DNA from 3 places in the Bradyrhizobium vignae genome. Region 3 is predicted to be linked to each of the others. Evidence: predicted binding sites of a transcription regulator. Region 3 holds the regulator's gene; each other region holds the start of a gene.

What was found. The regulator LexA, encoded in region 3, represses DNA repair genes until DNA is damaged. The targets are predictions, from matches to a motif close to TGTTCNNNNTGTGTTCNG.
Region 1: a site for LexA is predicted at 4,459-4,476, ahead of BRAD3257_RS29110 (DUF3072 domain-containing protein). Genes of this name have one in related genera too.
Region 2: a site for LexA is predicted at 4,254-4,271, ahead of BRAD3257_RS19565 (single-stranded DNA-binding protein). Genes of this name have one in related genera too.

What each region holds. Positions count from the first base shown of each region.
Region 1 is NZ_LS398110.1:5,974,737-5,981,876, forward strand. It holds gene BRAD3257_RS29080 (HAMP domain-containing protein) at 1-1,533, shown strand, start outside; gene BRAD3257_RS29085 (HWE histidine kinase domain-containing protein) at 1,547-3,034, shown strand; gene BRAD3257_RS29090 (hypothetical protein) at 3,031-3,252, opposite strand; gene BRAD3257_RS29095 (hypothetical protein) at 3,394-3,651, shown strand; gene BRAD3257_RS29100 (hypothetical protein) at 3,745-3,987, shown strand; gene BRAD3257_RS29105 (hypothetical protein) at 4,176-4,397, opposite strand; gene BRAD3257_RS29110 (DUF3072 domain-containing protein) at 4,516-4,710, shown strand; gene BRAD3257_RS29115 (DUF6496 domain-containing protein) at 4,799-5,074, shown strand; gene BRAD3257_RS29120 (hypothetical protein) at 5,087-5,449, opposite strand; gene BRAD3257_RS29125 (Do family serine endopeptidase) at 5,714-7,140, opposite strand, start outside.
Region 2 is NZ_LS398110.1:4,015,445-4,022,584, forward strand. It holds gene uvrA (excinuclease ABC subunit UvrA) at 1-1,022, opposite strand, end outside; gene BRAD3257_RS19550 (outer membrane protein) at 1,297-2,049, opposite strand; gene BRAD3257_RS19555 (outer membrane protein) at 2,287-2,979, opposite strand; gene BRAD3257_RS19560 (outer membrane protein) at 3,217-3,987, opposite strand; gene BRAD3257_RS19565 (single-stranded DNA-binding protein) at 4,427-4,921, shown strand; gene gyrA (DNA gyrase subunit A) at 5,233-7,140, shown strand, end outside.
Region 3 is NZ_LS398110.1:3,901,044-3,908,183, reverse strand. It holds gene BRAD3257_RS19015 (hypothetical protein) at 135-338, shown strand; gene BRAD3257_RS19010 (molybdopterin molybdotransferase MoeA) at 888-2,099, shown strand; gene lexA (transcriptional repressor LexA) at 2,275-2,976, shown strand; gene BRAD3257_RS40065 (hypothetical protein) at 3,529-3,963, shown strand; gene BRAD3257_RS18995 (ComEC/Rec2 family competence protein) at 4,086-6,365, opposite strand; gene BRAD3257_RS18990 (DUF2171 domain-containing protein) at 6,462-6,695, opposite strand; gene BRAD3257_RS18985 (MFS transporter) at 7,094-7,140, shown strand, end outside.

The DNA.
Region 1 (7,140 bases), 2.1 Mb from region 3:
TTCGAAGTGTCCGATACCGGCATCGGCATTCCCCTGGAGAAGCAGAAGCTGATCTTCGAGGCATTCCAGCAGGCGGACGCCGGCACCAGCCGAAAATATGGCGGCACCGGACTCGGGCTCGCGATCAGCCGCGAGCTCGCGAGCCTGCTCGGAGGCGAGATCCACCTGCGCAGCGCGCCGGGCAAGGGCTCGTCTTTCACGCTGTATCTGCCGTTGAAATATTCCGGCCCGACGCTCGCGCCGCGAGCCGCGCCGGCGTCACAGCAATACAGCCAGCCGCCGGCACTACAGCCGGCCGTGCCTGACCAGCAGCGTGTCATCGAGCAGCTTCCCGACGACCGGCTTAACCTCGAGCCTGGCGACACCATCCTCCTGATCGTCGAGGACGACCCACACTATGCCCGCGTGCTGGTCGATCTTGCCCGTGACAAGGGCTTCAAGGTCTTGGTCGCTGCCCGGGGCGCCGAAGCCCTGGATCTGGCCAAGCAGTACCAGCCGACGGCCGTCTCGCTCGACGTGTTCCTGCCCGACATGCTCGGCTGGACCGTGCTGAGCCAGCTCAAGCACAATCCGCTCACCCGCCACATCCCCGTGCAGATCATTACGCTCGACGAGGACCGCCAGCATGCGCTGGCACGCGGCGCGTTCTCATTCGTCAACAAGCCGACGACCACCGAGGGCGTATCGGCCGCACTGACGCAGATCAAGGAATATGCGCGGCCGCGGCGCAAGCGGCTGCTGATAGTCGAGGACAACGAGGCCGAGCAGCTCTCGATCCGCGAGCTCCTGCACCACGACGACATCGAGATCCTGGCCGCGGATACCGGGGCCGGCGCGCTCTCGACGCTGCGCGAGCAGCCCTGCGATTGCGTGGTGCTCGACCTGCGGCTGCCCGACATGAGCGGATTCGAGGTGCTTGATCAGATCCGCAATGACGAGACGCTGTCGAACATTCCGGTCGTGGTGTTCACCGGACGCGAGCTGTCGGCGGAAGAGGATGCCGAGCTCCACACCATGGCACGTAGCATCGTGGTCAAGGGGGTGGAGTCGCCGGAACGCCTGCTCGACGAGACCGCGCTGTTCCTGCACCGCGTGATCACGGAACTGCCGATCGAGAAGCAGCGTATGCTGGAGAAGCTGAACAGTTCCGACGAGGACCTGATCGGCAAGACCGCACTGCTCGTCGACGACGACGCCCGCAACATCTTCGCCCTGTCGAGCGTGCTGGAACGACGCGGCATGAAGGTCCTGACGGCGACGACCGGCAGCGAGGCGGTGACACTGGTCGAATCCAATCCGGAGATCGCGATCGTGCTGATGGACATCATGATGCCGCAGATGGATGGCTATCAGACCATCGGCGTGATCCGCGAGAACCCGGCCTTCGCCCGTGTTCCGATCATCGCATTGACCGCCAAGGCGATGAAGGGCGACCGTGAGAAGTGCCTCGAAGCCGGCGCGTCCGACTACCTCGCCAAGCCCGTCAACACCGACCAATTGCTGCTTGCGATCCGCATGTGGCTGCACCGCTGAGTTGGATCCGCGAATGGACCACGAAAAGGTCAACATCCTCCTCGTCGACGATCAGCCCGCCAAGCTGCTCGCCTATGAGGTGATTCTGAAGGATCTCGGCGAGAACCTCGTGATCGCCTCCTCGGGGCGCGAGGCGCTGGAGGTTCTGCTCAAGACCGAGATCGCGGTGATCCTGGTCGACGTCTGCATGCCCGAGCTCGATGGCTTCGAGCTCGCCGCGATGATCCGCGAGCATCCGCGCTTCCAGAAGACCGCGATGATCTTCATCTCGGCCATCCAGGTCAGCGACATCGACCGGTTGCGCGGCTACGAGATGGGAGCGGTCGATTACGTGCCGGTACCGGTCGTGCCGGAAGTGCTGCGCGCCAAGATCAAGGTGTTTGCCGAGCTCTACCGCAAGACGCGCGAGCTCGAACGGCTGAATCATGAGCTGGAGGACCGCGTCCGCGCACGCACCGCGGAACTGGAGAGCTCCACCGCGAAGCTGCGCGAGAGTGAGCAGCGGCGCAGCATGGCGATCGCTGCCGGCAAGATGGGGTCCTGGGATTGGGACTGGATCAGCGGCGACTGGATGTGGGACGAGGGGCAATACCGCATCTTCGGCGTCAGCCCGGAGAGCTTCGAGGTCAATCCGGCCAACGTTCAGGCGCTGTTGCACCCCGATGACGTCGATCAATTGCGCAAAGCGATCGCCGAATTCAACAAGGGCACGCGCGCCTATGAAACAGAGTTCCGCATCGTGCGGCCCGACGGCGAGGTGCGCTGGTGCGTCGGCACGGCGGCCGCGACGGTCGACGAGAGCGGGCGCGTGGTGCGCGTCAGCGGCGTCACCGTCGACATCACAGAACGCAAGCGCGCCGAAGAGCGGCAGAACCTGCTCGCGCGGGAAGTCGATCACCGCGCCAAGAATGCGCTGGCGCTGGCGCAGTCGATCGTGCGCCTCACGCGGGCCGACGAGGTCAAGGCCTATGTCAACGCGGTGGAGGGGCGCATCAATGCACTGGCGCGCGTGCATACCATCCTGTCGCTGTCGAGTTGGCAGGGCGCTGAGCTCTCCAAGTTGATCGACGAGGAGCTTGCGCCCTATTCGCTCGGCGACCAGATCAGACTGGCAGGTCCCGAAGTTCAGTTGATGCCGGCAACGGCCCAGACACTGGCGCTCGCACTGCATGAGCTCTTCACCAACTCGGCAAAGTATGGCGCGCTCTCGACCCGATCGGGACGGCTCGCGATCGATTGGCAGGTCGAGGACGAACTGCTCACGCTGTGTTGGGAGGAGTCGGGCGGTCCGCTGGTCATGACACCGAAATCGCGCGGCTTCGGCACGCGGAGCCTGCTTGCGAGCATCGAGTCCCAGCTTGGCGGACAGGCGCAGTTCGATTGGCGAGCCGAAGGCCTGTTGTGCCGCCTGGAGGTGCCGTTGACACGCAAGACGGCGACCAGCGCACCCGGCAAATTCGATACCGCTGGCTCCGCCGAATTGCAGCGCGCATCCGGCTAACCGGACGCTGCGCTCGTCACGCGCCGGGCCATCCGCGGTTCGCGCGCGACCCGTCCTTCCAGCCAGGCCTCCGTTCGGGCGAGATCGCGCAACGCCCTGGCGTAGCGGCGTGCCGCATTTCGCTCTGCTCCGCGCGGCAGCCTGCGGGCTTTACGCAAGATGTCCACGGCCGCGCTACGATAGGCCAGCGAGCGGTAAAGAAAGACTACCTTACCCATATCGATATTCCCGTTTTGATGACACCCATCCTCGCAAGCCCGGCATGAACGTCGGATGAAGCGAGTGACGACAAATTCGTTCGATCGGCTGGAACCCGGGAATTGCGCGTGCGTTGGCATGCCAGTTCGGGATTCAGTCCCATGCGCACCAAGAAGTCGTCTGAGCTGATCTCTGCCAGCGGCCTTATCAAGCTGATGACGCATGCAATGATGGGCGCAGCCCTCGGCCTCATCTTCAGCCTCGCGCTCGTCCTGTCCAATCCGGCCGTGGCCAACCTGCTCAATAACGGCGGAAGCCAAGCCGTTGCGGTCTTCGCCCTCACCTTGGTGACGACGTTCGCGATCGGCGCAACGCTCACTGGCGTCGTGTTCATCCTCGCAGAGGACAAGCAATCTTGAAGCGTGCGTGGCGCGGGGAAATGCTTTGTTGGGAACTCCTGCGGCGAATAGCGGTTGGCTGCCTGCGTCAATTCAACTCAGGGAGTTTCCCGCATGAAGACGACCAAGCTCGCTCTCGCCGTAATGTTGGCAACCGGCCTAGCCGCCGCGCCGTTCGCCGCCCAGGCGAAGTCGCATAAGGCCAAGCACGGATCCTCGATGTCATCGTCGCAGACCACCGGCGCCAATACCAAGTCTACCCGGGGCGCTGATCCTTCCGGCCAAGGCGGCTCTGGTCCCGGCTCCGATCAGGGCGGCACCATGACGAACAAAGGCGGCATGACCAACACCAAATAGCCGCTCCCCGTAATCCATGGAGGGCTCCGCCACTGCGGGGCCCTCGCTCGACGCTCCGAGCTGTCAGGATTCGGCATCCACGCGCTTCCGGCACCCGGGACGCACGCTCAACGCCATCGCGGTTCGACGGGCAGTTGCGAGATCCGGTATGGGTCCTGCTCTTCCTCCGCCATACGCTTCCAAAGATCTCAGCGGCGTCCGATTGCGTGGACGGGATTGCCGACTGGCTTCACGGGACGAAGGCGCACCCGGTCGCGGACATCAGGCAGAACGTCGCTGCCACCAGCCGCCCTCCATTCGTCGATCAGGAGGTTGATTTTCCGGCGCAGATCCATCTGCGCCAGGGCCCTTTCTGTGCAGTCGTGATCGCGCTCGACGAGGTCGCGCACCGACGCCTCGACGTCGGCCATCTCAAGCCTCAAGGCTCTGATTTTACGTCGAATTTCATTAATTCTGTTGTCCATGCCCTGTTAGAACAAAATAAGAACATATAGTCAAGTCACGATTTCTGGACGGAGGCGAGAGGACATGCAGGTTCAAGGTCAATACGATGCCAGGGCTTTCCTGAGCGAGCAGATGACGCGAGCGCAGGGCCTCAGGCTGAAACGGCTGAGTGAAGAGGCCTATCAACCCGCCCAATACGCACGGGATCTGTCCTTCAGCGAGGCCGCACGGCGCATCCAGGCCCTCGAAGCGGAGATAGAGCTGGCGAATTCCTTCTAGGCAGCGGTTCGCGTTTGGAACATTGCATAGGCGCTCCCGGAACCATGGCCGTGCCGAATGGTTTTTCTTCGGCCAAGGGAGAACATGCATGGCACGTAAGGCAAAGAAACGCCGTTACTCACGCAGCGCCGGCGGCGATGTCGAAAGCGAGATGCGGCGCTACAAGAAGGGCACCGCGAAGAGCGGCCGTGGGGGACGCGGCGGCCGCGTGAAGAGCCGCAAGCAAGCGATCGCAATCGGACTGTCGAAGGCACGCAAGAAGGGCAAGAAGGTCCCGAAGAAGGCGTCGAAGCGCAAGAGCGCCAAGAAGACCTCCAGGACGTCGTCGAAGAAGTCGTCGAAGCGCAAATCCAGCAAGCGCTGACGCTGATCAGTCTCAGATCATGCTCCCCGGCATGAAGCAGCGGATCGAAATCCCGAACGCAGTCTTCACCGGCCACACCATGGTGCGGCCTGCACGGTTCGGCTCGGTGATGACGGCTTCGTCCGGCACCTCGATCCACTGTCCATCGAGACGCACCCGGTAACGCCCGTTGTGCGACTCCCAGTCTGGATCGGCAACGGCGACCCCATCCGCATCCGAGCAGCACGGACCCAGATGGCTACGCAGGCTGTCGAACCAGGGCTTGAGGGGCGAGTCGGCGTAGCGGCCGTCGTCGCGCCCGAGCGCGTTTCCGTGCCAGAGCACCAATGGCGCCAGGAGCAGCGCACTCCTCAGCGAGAGCTTCAATCGATCCATGTCGGCACCGATCAAATGTGAACCACCGGCCAGTTCCATAAGGCGCCGGGAAGGTTCGAAGTTCCAGGCTTGCAACTGGGCTCCGCGGCTACGTCGCAGCAGAGCACAGAGGAACTGTGACCAGTGAACACGGCTTTTTCGGACGCACCGGGTCATCGTCCCTGCCGTTAACGAGAATGTTATCGGGCCTTGGCGAGCTTGATTGCGTATGCGAAAGGCGGCCCGAGGGCCGCCTTTCTGGACTTGCGCCGGTCGAGCTTCGCCTTACGCGAGCGGCACCGCGACGAAGCGGGTGGCATCCGCGCTTCTGACCTGCAACAGAACGCTGCGCTTGCCCGACGCTTTGGCCTGCGCCAGCTCCGAACGCATCTCGCCGACATTGCTGACCGCCTTGCCGCCGACATTGAGGATGACGTCACCGGTCTGGATGCCGCGCTGCGCCGCCGGCCCTTGCGGGTCAACCTCGGTGACGACGAGGCCCTTCTGGCCGGCGCCCTGCACCTCGCCGGCTGGAGCCAGACCAAGCCCGAGGCGCGGCGTACCGGCGCTCGGCTGCATCTTGCCGTCATCGGCCTTGTTCGCGGCCTGCTGTTCGTTCGGCAGCTCGCCGAGCGTCAGGGTCACCGTTTTGCTGTCGCCTTTGCGGAAGATATCGAGCTTCACGGACGTGCCCGGTGCCAAGGTGGCGATGGTGCGGGCGAGATCGCGGGAGTCCTTGATCGTGGTGCCATTGACGGCGGTGATGACGTCGCCCGCTTCGATGCCGGCCTTGGCCGCCGGGCTGCCGTCCTGCGGATTGTCGACGATGGCGCCGCGCGCCTGCTTCAGGCCGAGGCTGTCGGCGATCTCGGCCGTCACCGGCTGCACCTGAACGCCGAGCCAGCCGCGCGTCACCGCGCCCTTCTCCTTCAACTGCGCGACGACGAGCTTGGCGGTCGAAGCCGGAATGTCAAAGCCGATACCGACCGAGCCGCCCGAGGGCGAGAAGATCGCAGTGTTCACGCCGATGACGTTGCCGTTCATGTCGAAAGCCGGCCCGCCGGAATTGCCCTTGTTGATGGGCGCATCGATCTGGATGAAGTCGTCATAGGGACCGTTGCCGATATCCCGGCCGCTGGCCGAGACGATGCCGGCGGTCACAGTGCCGCCAAGACCGAAGGGATTGCCGACCGCGACCACCCAGTCGCCGATGCGCGGCTTCTCGTCGGAGAACTTGACGAACGGAAAGTCCTTCTTGCCGTCGACCTTGATCAGGGCAAGGTCGGTCTTCGGATCGGTGCCGACCACTTTTGCGGTGTAGATGGTGCCGTCATCGGTCGTCACCTGGACGGACTCGGCATGGTCGACGACGTGGTTGTTGGTCACGGCATAGCCGTCAGCGGAGATGAAGAAGCCGGAGCCTTCGCCGGTGATGACCTGGTGGCGGTGCGGCACGCCGTTCGTGCCACCCGGGAAGCGGAAGCCGAACTCCCGCGAGAACTGGTCGAACGGAGAAGTCTCGTCCTTGTCCATCCGGTTCTGCTGCAACATCGCGCTCTTGTCGTTGTCCCGGTCGATCTTGACCCGCACCGAGATCACCGCGGGTTTGACCTTGCTGACCAGATCGCCGAAGCCCGGCGGTGTTGCGACGGCTTCCGCAGCCTGAGCCGGTGCAATGAAGGAGTTCATCCCGAACGGCGAAGTGCCTGGGG
Region 2 (7,140 bases), 110 kb from region 3:
TTGCGCAGCGTCAGATCCTTCTCGGGGATGACGAGATCCTCGTCGACATGCTGCTCGACGCCGAGGCCGCCGCAGGCGGGGCAGGCGCCGTAAGGATTGTTGAAGGAGAACAGGCGTGGCTCGATCTCGGGAATGGTGAAGCCGGACACCGGGCAGGCGAACTTTTCCGAGAACAGGATGCGCTCGGGGCCGCTCTTGTCGTGGATCTTGGCGGTCTTCTTTTTCTCTTTCTCTTCGGCGGGCGCGGCTGCGGGCGCGTCGGCGAACTCGACGACGGCGAGCCCCTCGGCGAGCTTCAGCGCGGTCTCAAAGCTCTCGGCGAGGCGCTGGCCGATGTCGGAGCGGACCACGATGCGGTCGACCACGACGTCGATGTCGTGCGGGAATTTCTTGTCGAGGCTTGGGGCTTCCGCCAGCTCGTAGAAGGTGCCGTCGATCTTGACGCGTTGAAAGCCCTTCTTGAGCCATTCGGCGAGCTCTTTCTTGTACTCGCCCTTGCGGCCGCGCACGACCGGCGCCAGCAGATAGAGGCGGGTGCCTTCGGGCAGCGCCAGCACACGATCGACCATCTGCGAGACGGTCTGGCTTTCGATCGGCAGGCCCGTGGCGGGCGAATAGGGCACGCCGACGCGGGCCCAGAGCAGGCGCATATAGTCGTAGATCTCGGTCACCGTGCCGACGGTGGAACGCGGGTTCTTCGACGTCGTCTTCTGCTCGATCGAGATCGCCGGCGACAGGCCGTCGATCTGGTCGACGTCGGGCTTCTGCATCATCTCCAGGAACTGGCGGGCATAGGCCGACAGCGACTCGACGTAGCGGCGCTGGCCCTCGGCATAGATGGTGTCGAAGGCGAGCGAGGATTTGCCGGAGCCGGAGAGGCCGGTGAACACCACCAGCTTGTCGCGGGGAATCTCGACGTCGATGTTCTTGAGGTTGTGCTCGCGCGCGCCGCGGATCGTAATTGCGCGCAGGCTGGAGCCCGCGTTCTGTTGTTGGCGCTTCGCCCTGATCACTTCGTCCATCCCGCTGGTCCCTCAAGGAATCCAAAGACGCGCGATCGCGCCAATGCAAAAGGCGCGCTTCGCCCGGAACCGGGATCGGCGCCGATGGGTATGGCAGCGAACGTAGGAAGAACGGCGGAGGATTTCCAGTGGGACTTGCGAATCGTCAACGGATTGTTGGCGCGCTGGCGGCAAGTGGCAGCAAGCGGGCGCGGAACTGCACCTGAACAGCCCGCCGCAACAAAAAGGCCAGCGCGAGGCCGGCCTTTCGTGGCGATGTGACGTCGGTCAGCGATCAGTACTTCGCGACGACAGGGCCGCCGAAAGTGTAGTTCAGGCGAACGGTGCCCATGTCGACGTCCTGCTTGATACGGTCGGTCCGGTCGTTGATGCCAAGCACAGTGAAATTGAGGTTGCGGCCGCCCATGAACAGGTGGTCGTATTCGATGGCAACGGACCAGTTCGGTGCGAAACCGAATTCGAGGCCGGTGCCGACCGCGCCACCCCAGCGGGTCTCGCTTGCGCTGTCGACGACCACGCCGCCCAGAAGGCCGTTATATTTGGCGTGCGTGACCGCGGCGCCGCCCTTCACGTACCAGAGCACGTTGTTCCAGGCATAGCCGACCTGGCCGGTGAACAGGCCGATCGCATCGATTTTGGTCTGATTGACGACCGGCGCGAATGCGGCAAGCGGGCTCGCATTCGACCCCTTCAGATTGGCCCAGTCTCCTTGAGCTTCGAGCCCGAACACCCAGTTGGCCGCCTGCCAGCGATAGCCGACCTGACCACCGACGAGTCCACCGGTCGCGTTGTGACAACCTTCGGACACGACCGGGATTGGCGCGCCGAGCACAGCATTGAGATCCCAGCAATTGCGGCTCGAGGCACCACCGCCGTTGATGCCGAGGTAGAAGCCGCTCCAATTGTACATCGCGACTGGCGCGACCGGAGCTTTGGTGTAGGGGCGGGCCGCCAAATCGGCTGCCGAGGCCGGTGCCAACGCGCTGAGTGCGAACAAACTGGCCGAAGCCAGCAAAAGCTTCTTCATATCCATTCCCCAGTTCCGTTTCCATTCCGGCCTTCCGGAGAGCGGAAGAGCAGCGGACCCTATGACTCAAGTAACGTGGTGATTTTACACCACCGAAGCCAAAGGTTGTGTCTCCCTGGAGCCACATCTCGGCGAAAACGCTGGGGGCGGGCTGGCGTATTGCTACGCGCCTGAAAACAACAAAAAGGCCGGCGCGAGGCCGGCCTTTCGTAACGCGGGTAGCGTCAGAGACGCAGCTCAGTACTTCGCGACGATCGGGCCGCCGAAGTGATAGTTCACGCCGACCTGCACGGTGTGGAAGTTGAGCGTGCCGGTAGGAATGGCGCCCGAGAAGTAGGTCTCGCCGCCCAGGCTGCGATAGAGGTACTCGCCCTTGACCGACCACTGCGGAGCGAAGAACGCCTCGACGCCCGCACCAACGGTCCAGCCGGAGTGGAACTTGCTGTCGGAGACCGAGAGGGCTCCCAGGCTGGCGGTGAGCTTGTTGTCGATCCAGGCGTAACCACCGGTGCCGTAGAACAGCACGTTGTTGACAGCCCAGCCGATGCGGCCGCGCACGGTGCCCATCGCGTCGGTCTTCGAGGTCAGCGAGGCGGGGACGCCACCGACGCCGGGGACGAAAACCACACCTGCAGCCGTCGCGCTGACGTCGGCCCAGGCGCCATCGGCCTCAACGCCGAACACCACGTTGCCGGTCTGCCAGTTGTAACCGGCGGTGCCACCGACGAAGCCACCCTTCATCTTCGGGTCGCCCGAAGCGTTTTCCCACGCGCCGCCGCCGACGATACCGAGGTAGAAGCCGGTCCAGTTGTAGACAGCAGCGACCGGAGCGACCGGAGCCTTGGTGTAGGGGCGCGCCGCGAGGTCAGCGGCCGAGGCCGGAGCGGCGAGAGCGAGCAAACAGGCCGAAGCCAGCAAAACCTTTTTCATTTTCAACTTAATCCCAGTCCCAGTTTCTGTTGTTGCCTTCCGCGACGGAAGGGCAGCGGACTCAACGGCCCAACTGATGCCATCTCTACACCACCAAAGGCGCACGTTGTGTCTCCGAAAAGCCACATAGCCGCAAAAGGTGATGGTTACTGACTTATTACTTCCAAGCGATCGAGCCGAAACAAGAAAGGCCGGCGCAAGGCCGGCCTTTGATCTCCGAATAATTTCAGCGAGATATCAGTACCTCGCGATCGCCGGGCCACCCCAGCGATAGTTCACGCGGATGAGGCCGATATCGACGTCCTGGCTGATGCGCTCGGACCGTGTGACGACACCGAGCGGGGCAATGGCGAAATTGCCGGATCCGGTGAAGTTGATCGTGCGGTTGCCGAGGAAGATGTGGTCGTACTCCAAGCCGACTGACCAGTTCGGCGCGAATCCGAACTCGATGCCTGCACCGACCGTGCCCCCCCAACGGGTCTCGTTGGCGCGATCGAATTCGAGGCCTGTCGCCAGATCGTAGGTGCGATAGCGATCCCCGACGACGGCGCCGCCGCCCTTCACGTAGAGCAGCACGTTATTCCAGGCGTAGCCGACCTGGCCGGTGAGCAAACCGAAAGCGTTGATCTTGGAACGATCGCGCAGGCCAGTCAGCGGGCTGATGTTGTCGCCGGAGAAGTCGGCCCAGTTGCCTTGGCCCTCGACGCCGAACACCCAGTTCGCCGACTGCCAGCGATAGCCGACCTGGCCACCCACCGTGCCGCCCGTGGCGTTGTGGCAGCCTTCACCGACCAGAACGCCCGTCACGGGCGTCACGAAGTCCCAGCACTTGTGGCTCGTGCCGCCGCCGCCGTTGATGCCGATGTAGAAGCCGCTCCAGTCGTAGATGGCAGCGACCGCCGGCGCCGGAGCCTTGGTGTAAGGACGCGCTGCGAGATCCGCCGCGCTTGCAGGAGCCGACAGGACCAACGCCATTGCACCGATTGCACTAAACAGAATCTTATTCATTGCAGTCTCCCCACTTTCGTCCGCTTCTCGAAATCCCCAAAGCGGCTGATCAGGCGCGACGCCCATATGAACTAATTCCGAGGCAACCGTAGCCTAAGGAAAGAGCAGAGTCCGTCTCCGAAATGCCACACTCGGCGACCGACTGAAGTGGCTGCAACTTGATGAATGTTAAGTGGTTTTTGCCGTTCACGGGAACCCGGAAAGGTTCCATCGGAGGAATTGTCTTTTTATCGGCACGCGACCGAATGTTCTGGTGCGTCGCCGCAAAGAACAAATCTGGAACAAAGCCGATGGTGATGCTATATGTGGGGATAACCCTGGGGGTGCCGGGCTGACCGGTGCCCGCAAGCGTATAGGGTCGCCTCGACGGGGCGCAGAGCAACGCGGGCAGCGGATTCGCCCTTTTGAAATTCAGTGGCATTCGGAGTGGAGAGCGGCGATGGCGGGAAGCGTCAACAAGGTCATTCTGGTTGGAAATCTCGGCAAGGATCCTGAAATCCGCCGCACCCAGGACGGGCGGCCGATCGCGAATTTGAGCATCGCCACCTCGGAGACCTGGCGCGACAAGAACACCGGCGAGCGCAAGGAAAAGACCGAATGGCATCGCGTCGTGATCTTCAATGAAGGGCTCTGCAAGGTCGCCGAGCAGTACCTGAAGAAGGGCGCGAAGGTTTACATCGAGGGCGCGCTGCAGACCCGCAAATGGACGGACCAGAGCGGCGTCGAGAAGTACTCGACCGAGGTCGTGCTCCAAGGCTTCAACTCGACGCTGACCATGCTCGACGGCCGCGGTGGCGGCGGAGGAGCCGGCAGCTTCGGCGACGAGCCGGGCGGCGATTTCGGCTCCTCCGGTCCCATCAGCAGCGCACCGCGCCGTCCGGTTGCCGCCGGCGGTGGCCGCAACAGCGACATGGACGACGATATCCCGTTCTGAGCGTGCGTCGTGTCAGCAATTCTTACTAATTGATAGGGCGGGCTCGGATTTTCCGGGCCCGCTTCATGTTTGGGATGAGGTCCGCGTTGCGCCCATGCGAAGTTGGCCGACGGGGCGGCTTCTCGCGTGATCAGCCAGGCGCGACGGGTGGTTCTGAAGGGCCGATTCCGGGAGCGGTTCAGGGGCTGGTCCGGAGCCTTAAGTTATTGGAAAAATAAGCGGAAAAAGCGCTTTCGAGGGGGCTGCAAGGGTGGTTATCCGACCCTGGATGCGCTATATGATTCCCAGATAAAACCTCACCGGATTTCCCCTTGGCTGACGACGACAACAAGCCCGGCGACCAGCCGGCGCAACCCTCGGACATTCGCCCCGTTTCCATCTACGAGGAGATGAAGAAGTCGTACCTCGATTACGCCATGAGCGTGATCGTGGCGCGCGCGCTGCCCGATGCGCGCGACGGGTTGAAGCCGGTGCACCGCCGCATCCTGTTCGCGATGAACAATCGCGGCGACACCCCGGACAAGAAGCACAAGAAGTCTGCCGGTGCCGTCGGCGAAGTCATGGGTAAATACCACCCGCACGGCGACCAGGCGATCTACGACGCCTTGGTGCGCATGGCGCAGGACTTTTCGATGCGCGCGCCCCTGATCGACGGACAGGGCAATTTCGGGTCGGTCGACGGCGATCCGCCGGCGGCGATGCGCTACACCGAGTCGCGCCTGACCAAGATCGCGCTGAAGCTGCTCGAGGACATCGACGACGACACGGTCGACTTCCAGGACAACTATGACGGCTCTGAAAAGGAGCCGGTGGTTCTGCCCGCGCGGTTCCCGAACCTGCTGGTCAACGGCGCCGGCGGCATCGCGGTCGGCATGGCCACCAACATCCCGCCGCATAATCTCGGCGAGGTGATCGACGCCTGTGTGGCGCTGATCGACAATCCGTCGCTGACCATCGACGAGCTCAACAACATCATTCCGGGGCCGGATTTCCCGACCGGCGGCATCATCCTCGGACGCCAGGGCATCCGCAGCGCCTACCATCTCGGCCGCGGCTCGATCGTGATGCGCGGCAAGGTCACCTTCGAGACGATCCGGAAAGAACGCGAGGCGATCGTCATCACCGAGATCCCGTATCAGGTGAACAAGGCGACGATGGTCGAGCGCATCGCCGAGCTCTACAAGGAAAAGAAGATCGAGGGCATCTCCGACCTGCGCGACGAGTCCGACCGCGACGGCTATCGCGTCGTCGTCGAGCTCAAGCGCGATGCCGTGCCCGACGTGGTGCTGAACCAGCTCTACAAGTTCACGCCGCTGCAGACGAGCTTCGGCGTCAACGCCGTCGCGCTCGATTCCGGCCGTCCGCAGACCATGAACCTGAAGGACATGCTGACGATCTTCGTCGGCTTCCGCGAGCAGGTCGTCACGCGACGGACCAAGTACAAGCTGCGCAAGGCGCGCGAGCGCGCGCATGAGCAGGTCGGCCTTGCCATCGCGGTCGCCAATATTGACGAGATCATCAAGGTGATCCGGCACTCGCCGACGCCGGCTGCGGCGCGCGAGACCCTGATGACGCGCGACTGGCCCGCCCGCGACGTCGAGGACATCATCACGTTGATCGACGATCCGCGCCACCGCATCAATGCCGACGGCACCATTCGCCTGTCGCTGGAGCAGGCGAGGGCGATTCTGGAGCTGCGCCTCGCGCGCCTCACCGCGCTCGGCCGAGACGAGATCGGCGAGGAGCTTTCCAAGCTCGCCGGCGAGATCAGCGACTATCTCGACATTCTGCGTTCCCGCGCCCGCATTCTCGACATCATCAAGACCGAGCTCGCCGAGGTGAAGGCGGAGTTCGCCACGCCGCGCCGCACCGTCATCATGGAGCAGGAGGGCGAGGTCGAGGACGAGGACCTGATCCAGCGCGAGGACATGGTCGTCACCGTCTCCCACGCCGGCTACGTCAAGCGCGTGCCGCTGTCGGCCTATCGCGCCCAGCGCCGCGGCGGCAAGGGCCGCGCCGGCATGCAGACCCGCGACGAGGATTTCGTCAGCCGGCTGTTCGTGGCCTCCACGCACACGCCGGTGCTGTTCTTCTCCTCACGCGGCCAGGTCTACAAGGAGAAGGTCTGGCGGCTGCCGATGGCTGCGCCGAACGCACGCGGCAAGGCGCTGATCAACATCCTCCCCCTGGAGCAGGGCGAGCGCATCACCACCATCATG
Region 3 (7,140 bases):
CTCAGTTCCCGAAACTAAATTGCACGCGATGAGGAACCCAATCACTTTGTGCATTTTTATACAGAGTTCCGGGAACGGAATACCACCCATCGGACTCATGAGTCCGTTGGGACTTCTACATTGGACTGATCGACGTGCTGGGCAAGACCTATCTCACCAAGCAAGCCTCGCTCCTGCTCGAATTCGCCAGAACCACCTCGGATTCTGACCTCTCCGCCAAGCTGATCAGCAAGGCCGCCGACCTGAAATCCCAGGCCGATCCGCTGCCCGACAAGGATCAAGGTCCCAGGGCGCCCGACGTCGCGGACGTCAGTCCGGACGATCCGACGGAGCGTTGACCGATGCTGGCCGTGGCGCTCGTCCTTCTCGTGCTCGCCATGGCCGTCCTCGTGCCGGTCTGCCTCGCCTTCCGGATCATGCCGCGGCGGACTTGAGCCACCTTAGGCATCCGAGTGCTCGCGTTCCCGTGCGGGATGCTGAATCGTGAGAATGACGATTTCGCCAGCCTTTTCGTCCAGCCGGTTGAAGCGATTCAAGGATCGCAACGCGCCTTACGGGCTGTGCTCCCTAACATAATCGGCAATGCTAATCAGATCGTGGGTCGCGCGTTCCGTGAACCTGCGCCTCTTCGCTCGAAGCGGCGGAACGGGGCTTCGACGTCAGGATCAAAGCCAATATCGAACACGCAATCTCGTCCTGGCTATCCGCAGGAAGCCGCCGCACGGCTTGAAGTGCCTTTTCGAGCAGTTTTGTCATCGACAGCCAGTGCGGAAAGGAAGTGTGGCTTTTCGCCGGGTTGAGGAGGTCTTTTGCTTCAGCCCCTCCGCTCGGCTAGAACTTTGCCGACCGAGTCCTTCGATTTGTTCGATTTGTTGCGGGAGTTCGCCGTGGCCCTGATGCCGGTATCCGACGCGCTTGCCGCCGTGCTCGCAGGCACAGAGCCGCTGGCCGAGGAGACGGTCGCCCTCGACGCCGCCTACCATCGCGTGCTCGCGCGGGACGTCGCGGCGCGGCGCACGCAGCCGCCGGAAGCGATGTCGGCGATGGACGGCTATGCCGTGCGCGCGGCAGACGCGGCAACGATCGATTCCAGACTGGCGGTGATCGGCGAAGCCGCAGCGGGCCGTCCGTTCGCGGGAACGGTCGGCGTCGGCGAAGCGGTGCGGATCTTTACCGGCGGCGTTATTCCCGACGGCGCCGATGCGGTCGTGATCCAGGAGGACACGGTCGCCGACGGCAAGCACATCATGATCAAGGAAGCCGCGATTCCCGGACGGCACATTCGTCCCGCCGGCGTCGACTTCCGCGAGGGCGACGTGCTGCTGCGCAAAGGAACCCGTCTCACCGAGCGCGATCTCGCGCTCGCCGCTGCGATGAATCATCCGCAGCTCGCCGTCTGCCGCCGTCCGAGGGTCGCGATCCTTGCCACCGGCGATGAGCTGGTGATGCCGGGCACCGCGCCCGGTCGCGGCCAGATCGTCTATTCCAATGGCTATGCCCTGCACGCGCTCGCCCGCAGCGAGGGCGCCGAGACCATCGATCTCGGCGTTGCCGCCGACACGCTGGAGGCCACTTCCGCCGGCATCCGCCGCGCTCGCGAGAGCGGCGCCGACATCCTGATCACGACCGGTGGCGCATCGGTCGGTGATCACGATCTGGTTCAGCAGGCGCTGAAGGGCGAAGGCATCTCGATGGCGTTCTGGAAGATCGCGATTCGGCCCGGCAAGCCGATGATGCACGGACGGCTCGGCGCCATGCGCGTGATCGGCCTGCCCGGCAATCCCGTGTCATCATACGTGTGCGCCTTCCTGTTCATGGTGCCGCTGATTCGCGCCCTGTCAGGCCGTTCGGTGATTCATCATCGCCGCGAATGCGCCGTGCTGGGCCGCGATCTCGGGGCCAATGACCAGCGCGAGGATTATCTGCGTGCGCGACTGGAACTGCGCGGCGACGGCACGCTCGTCGCCCTTCCCGTCCGCCATCAGGACTCCTCTCTGCTTGCGAATCTCGCTGCGGCACAGGTACTTCTCGTACGCGCGCCGTTCGCGCCGAAGGCCGAGGCCGGCACGCCTTGCGAGGTGCTGCGGCTCCCCGTCTGAGCTGCACGGCACACGCATTCCGCGAGATTTGCCCCGTTCACCGTAAATTAAGCAGTTGCGGAACACATATCGAACATATAGTGTCCGTTCATGATTTGTTTCGAGGATGTAGCGGCTTATCGCTGAATTCATCGTCTCGGAATCGAACGACATCAACCGGGGGACTTTGGTCGAGATGTTGACGCGCAAACAATACGAGCTTCTGCGGTTCATCAGCGAACGTCTGAAGGAAAGCGGCGTGCCGCCGTCTTTCGACGAGATGAAGGATGCGCTCGACCTGCGCTCGAAGTCAGGCATTCATCGCCTGATCACTGCGCTCGAGGAGCGCGGCTTCATCCGCCGCCTGCCCAACCGCGCCCGCGCCATCGAGGTGATCAAGCTGCCCGAACTCCAGGCCGCTGCCGGCAATCGCCGCGGCTTCACGCCGAGCGTCATCGAGGGCAATCTCGGCAAGGTGCGCGCGAGCTCCAGCCCGCCTGTTGACGAGGGCGAGCGTCCCGTCGCGGTGCCCGTGATGGGCCGCATCGCGGCCGGCACGCCGATCGAGGCGTTGCAGACCCGCAGCCACACCATCAGCGTACCGCCCGACATGCTCGGCGCGGGCGAGCACTACGCTCTCGAAGTGCGCGGCGATTCGATGGTCGAGGCCGGCATCCTCGATGGCGACATGGCGCTGATCCAGCGCAACGAGAGCGCCGATACCGGCGACATCGTGGTGGCGCTGATCGATGACGAGGAGGCCACGCTCAAGCGCTTCCGCCGCCGCGGCGCCTCGATCGCACTCGAGCCAGCCAATGCCGCCTACGAGGTCCGCATTCTTCCGCCGAACCGCGTGAAGATTCAGGGCAAGCTGATCGGGCTCTACCGGAAGTACTGAGCGGTCTGCGGTCGTTGGACACCTCTTGGAGCGGATCATTTTCCGCTCTGGCTGGATGGTCTTTCCGGTTCTGCTCAGACTATTCGGTCCTTTTTCCGGTGCGAGATCCTCGGCACGCCGCACGAAGCAACATCGCTTCGCGGCCACAGCTTCGAGGAGACGCCACCCGCCAGATGTTTCATGGACAATCATTGCAGCGCTGATCGCAGCATCAGCGTCGCAGGCCATTGCCACACAGTCGCACCGCCATGTGCGCAAGCAATCGAGCCAGTACGAATTCGCGACGCGCGGAATGTGATGCGCAGCTCTCCGCAATCGAGCCGGCAATAAGCGAGCCGGTCAGCACCCGCGGGGCGCTGACATTGGCGCCGTTCGAATGCACAGGCGTCGGCTTTGTTCCTATCGAATCCGGGAAAGATAATGTGATCGCGGCTCGCGAAGCCCAGCCGCAGATTTGCCCACAACCGAGCAGAACGTTGTATGCTTCACCCTGATAGAGGCCTGCGCCTCCAAGAGAGGTGCGGCTTGCTATCTTCGCATGAGGAGCACCCGATGTGTGACTATAGCCTGCATGCCGTCGCGACGCGCCCTGCCGAAGTCGGCGAGACGATCGTCACGACAACCTTCCGCGGCACCTCGACACGCGGCTTCGCCTCTGAAGCCGATCTCTCCGTCGCGGTCTGCCTGCTGCCGGGAACGGAGCTCGCTTTCGCCGACAACGTTCGTTACGACAACCGCTGGATCTGGACGCGCACCGTCAACTCCCGCGTCGGCAAGTTCGGCAAGATCGATCCGCACATTCCCGATCGCCATCATGACGCGATCGAATTTCCCGACGGCAAGTACGTGCTGGTGACGCAGCTCGTCGAAGGCCAGCGCGCGACCGTGCTGCAACTGCCGGTGACCCAGCCGGTTGGCGAGCGCGAGCACAAGCCGCAGATCGTCGCCGAGACGAGGTCCACGATCACACGCCTGCCGATCGGCTGATCGTCGGCGCGCCCCCGGCCGATTTGTCGAGGGCCAGAACTTGAAATGCCATCGCCGGCTGAGGCCGGCGAGATGGTATGGTTTGCGTCCTGCAGAATCCCGCGCCTCCTCCGCATCGATCCTCAATCGTCAGCCTGCAAGTCGGCCTCCGATGGCGTTGCGTCCCGATTGCGGGGCACGGCCGTCTTCGGCGCAAGGCTGCCGTCGAAATCCCCCTCGCCGGCGCCGGCCGGCAGCCAAGGGCGGCTTGCGCCTCTCGCCCTCACCACCTGCACCGAGAAACCCTCTCCGTTTTGCGTCAGAGCCAGCGCGCCCTGACTGGCAAGGCGCGACCGATCGACCACCATCGCTGCGCAATCGGGCGGCGCGGGCCGCGCCGTCACCACCAACGCAGCGCGGCTGCAATCATCAGCCAGCGCGTCGATGCGCAGAGAAAGCGCGACCAGCCGCCCGTCCGCAAGCGGCGCCACGCAGCCGGACTCGTCACATGACACACCGCTCGCCAACGAGGCGTTGGCGGCATCGCGCGGATCGGCATCGGCGGCTAACCATTCCCTCAGCAGAAAGCCATCCTTGCTCGCGCGGATCACATGCAAACGCCCGTCGCCGCCCCGGACCGCGACGCTCGCGCCATCCCCGGCAATCAGGATATCGGGCTGCCGCACCGACAGTCCCCAGAGGATCGCTACCAGCAGCACCAGGGCGCCGGACAAGCGCAAGGGCGTGCGCAACAGGCCCATCACGATGATCCCGAGGCTGGCCGCGATCAACGGCGCGATTCCGAACGCCGGAATGCGGCCAACTGCGCCCGGTAGGGCCGCCACCCAGCGCGAGACCGCGACCATCCAGTCAATGCCGATCCCCATCAGCCACCAGAACACGCCGTCGAGGCCGAAGGGCGCCGCGAGCAACCCTAAAAGCCCCGCCGGCATCACCAGCGCCGAGACCACCGGCATCGCGCCGAGATTGGCGAGCACGCCGTATGGCGTCACGCGATGGAAGTGGAAAGCGGCATAGGGCGTGGTCGCAAGCCCCGCGATCAACGAAGCCAGCAACAGCATCGCGATCTCGCGGCCGCCCCACAGCGCGATGCGCGCTGTCGTCGAATGATCGGGCGATGCAAGCAGGTTCGGCATGCCGATCTGCACCAGCGCCACCAGCCCGAGCGTCGCGACGAAGGACATCTGGAAGCTGGGATGCACCAGCGCTTCGGGCGCGACCGCGAGCACGATCAGCGCGGCCACAGCGAGGGTTCGGAAGGTGATGGCGCGGCGATCGACCATCACGGCGATCAACACCACCGCGGTCATGAAGAACGATCTCTGTGTCGCGACCTCCGCGCCTGACAGCAGCAGGTAGAACGCTGCCGCCGCCAGCGCAGCGGCCGCCGACCATTTCTTGATGGCGAAGCCGGCCGCCAGTCCCGGGATCAGCGCCAGCAGCGCGCGCACTGCGAAGAAGACGACGCCGGCGACGACCGCCATGTGATAGCCGGAGATCGACAGCACATGGCCGAGCCCCGAGATGAACATGGCGTCGTTGACGGGCGTGCTGATCGCATCGCGCCGTCCCGTGAGCAGCGCGGTCGCAATCGCGCGGTTGTCGCCTTCGAGCGTTGAGCGGATGCGCGCGTCGATCGCATCGCGCAGGCCCTGCATGAAGGCGGCGTAGCGCAGCCGCAAGCCGCCGGCATCCGGCGGCACCGAAGCCGTGATCGCGCCCATCACGAAACCGGAGGCACCAATGCCCTGGAAGAACATATCGCGCGAGAAATCATAGCTGCCAGGTCGCACCGGCGAGATCGGCGGCAACAGCCGCGCCTTCAATTGCACGAAGCTGCCGACTTCAGGCGCCGTGCCCTTGCGCACCGAGAGGCGGACGCGCTCGAGCTTCACGTCGCTGCGTTGCGCCTCCATCGCGCTGACACGCAGTACGAAGCGATCGGTGCGCTCGCGGATGTCGCGTGCTTCCACAAAGCCCGACAGCGACACCGAATAGAGCGGCTTGGCCAAAACGATGTGGGCGATGCGCGCCGTCTTCCAGGTCGCCGTGGCAAAGCCGGCGGCGACCGCCGCGATCACGATCGCGGGCGCAAACAACCGGCTCCGCCGCAGCAGCACGGCGCCAAGCGCGAGAACGGCCGCGGTCGCGACGACCACCCACGGCACCGGCTCATGATCTGCGGCGAAATAAAGCGCGATGCCGCCGCCGAAGGCGACCGGCACCCACGGCAACAGCCGACCAGGCCCGGCCTCGGCGCGGGCCCATTCGCGCAACGTTGCGACGGTAGCCGGCCAGACGCCAAAGCCCGCCGGCGCAAAGCCGCCAGCCGGTGCGGCGCGGCCGACCGGCCACGTCCCCGCAACTCCCTGGGAGCGTACTGGCCGCCCCGGCTCCGCCATTCCCCTGCACCTTACGATACGCGACGGGTGCGGAGGCTACCGGAACGTGCGGCTGCGCGAATAGCGGTACAGATCAGGAACGAAGTCGGGCGGGCCCTACTTTTCCTCTTCCATGGTCACGGCCACCGACGCCTTGGCGGACAGCCGGACCTTATTGCCTTCGACATCGGCAACGAGCCCCTTGTCGATGAAGTGATGGTGCCCCTTGTGGCTGCCTTCCCCACTGTCCTTCCTAGTCAGCTTGATGCGATTGCCCTCGACGCGGTCGACCGTGCCGACATGGACGCCGTCGGCGCCGATCACTTCCATATGCTCTGCGATGTTCTGCATGGCGGGATCCTCGTTGGACCCACACAACGCCTGAGAGGCCTTTCCGTTCGTTCGTGACAAAATCGCCGAGCGCGGTTGGCGACCCCGTTCCATCTCAGGACTTGCAGGACTTGGGCAGCCCCGGTTCGGTCGATTGAGCCGAAAGTCTCATAAGACGCCAGCCCCGGCGGGACTACACTGCGTCTCCGCCTCCCCGGCAATACGGGCAGGTTGTGATAGCTCGCGGTAACGAAGCGACCGCTGGAGCTCTTTCTCGGGTGGCTCAAGCCTCCCTGAGATTTGGCGCTGCCGACGCAACTCGCAATTCTCGCCTGTGGCGTCGCGCACCAAGCGTAGCGCGCGAGCGAAGGACGCTGAAAAGCGCCGAGAGTAGCGTTTGAATTTGACAGGAGCAGCACATGGCAATTCAAGTACCGAGCGATTTTCGCCGCGTGATTGTTGCTGC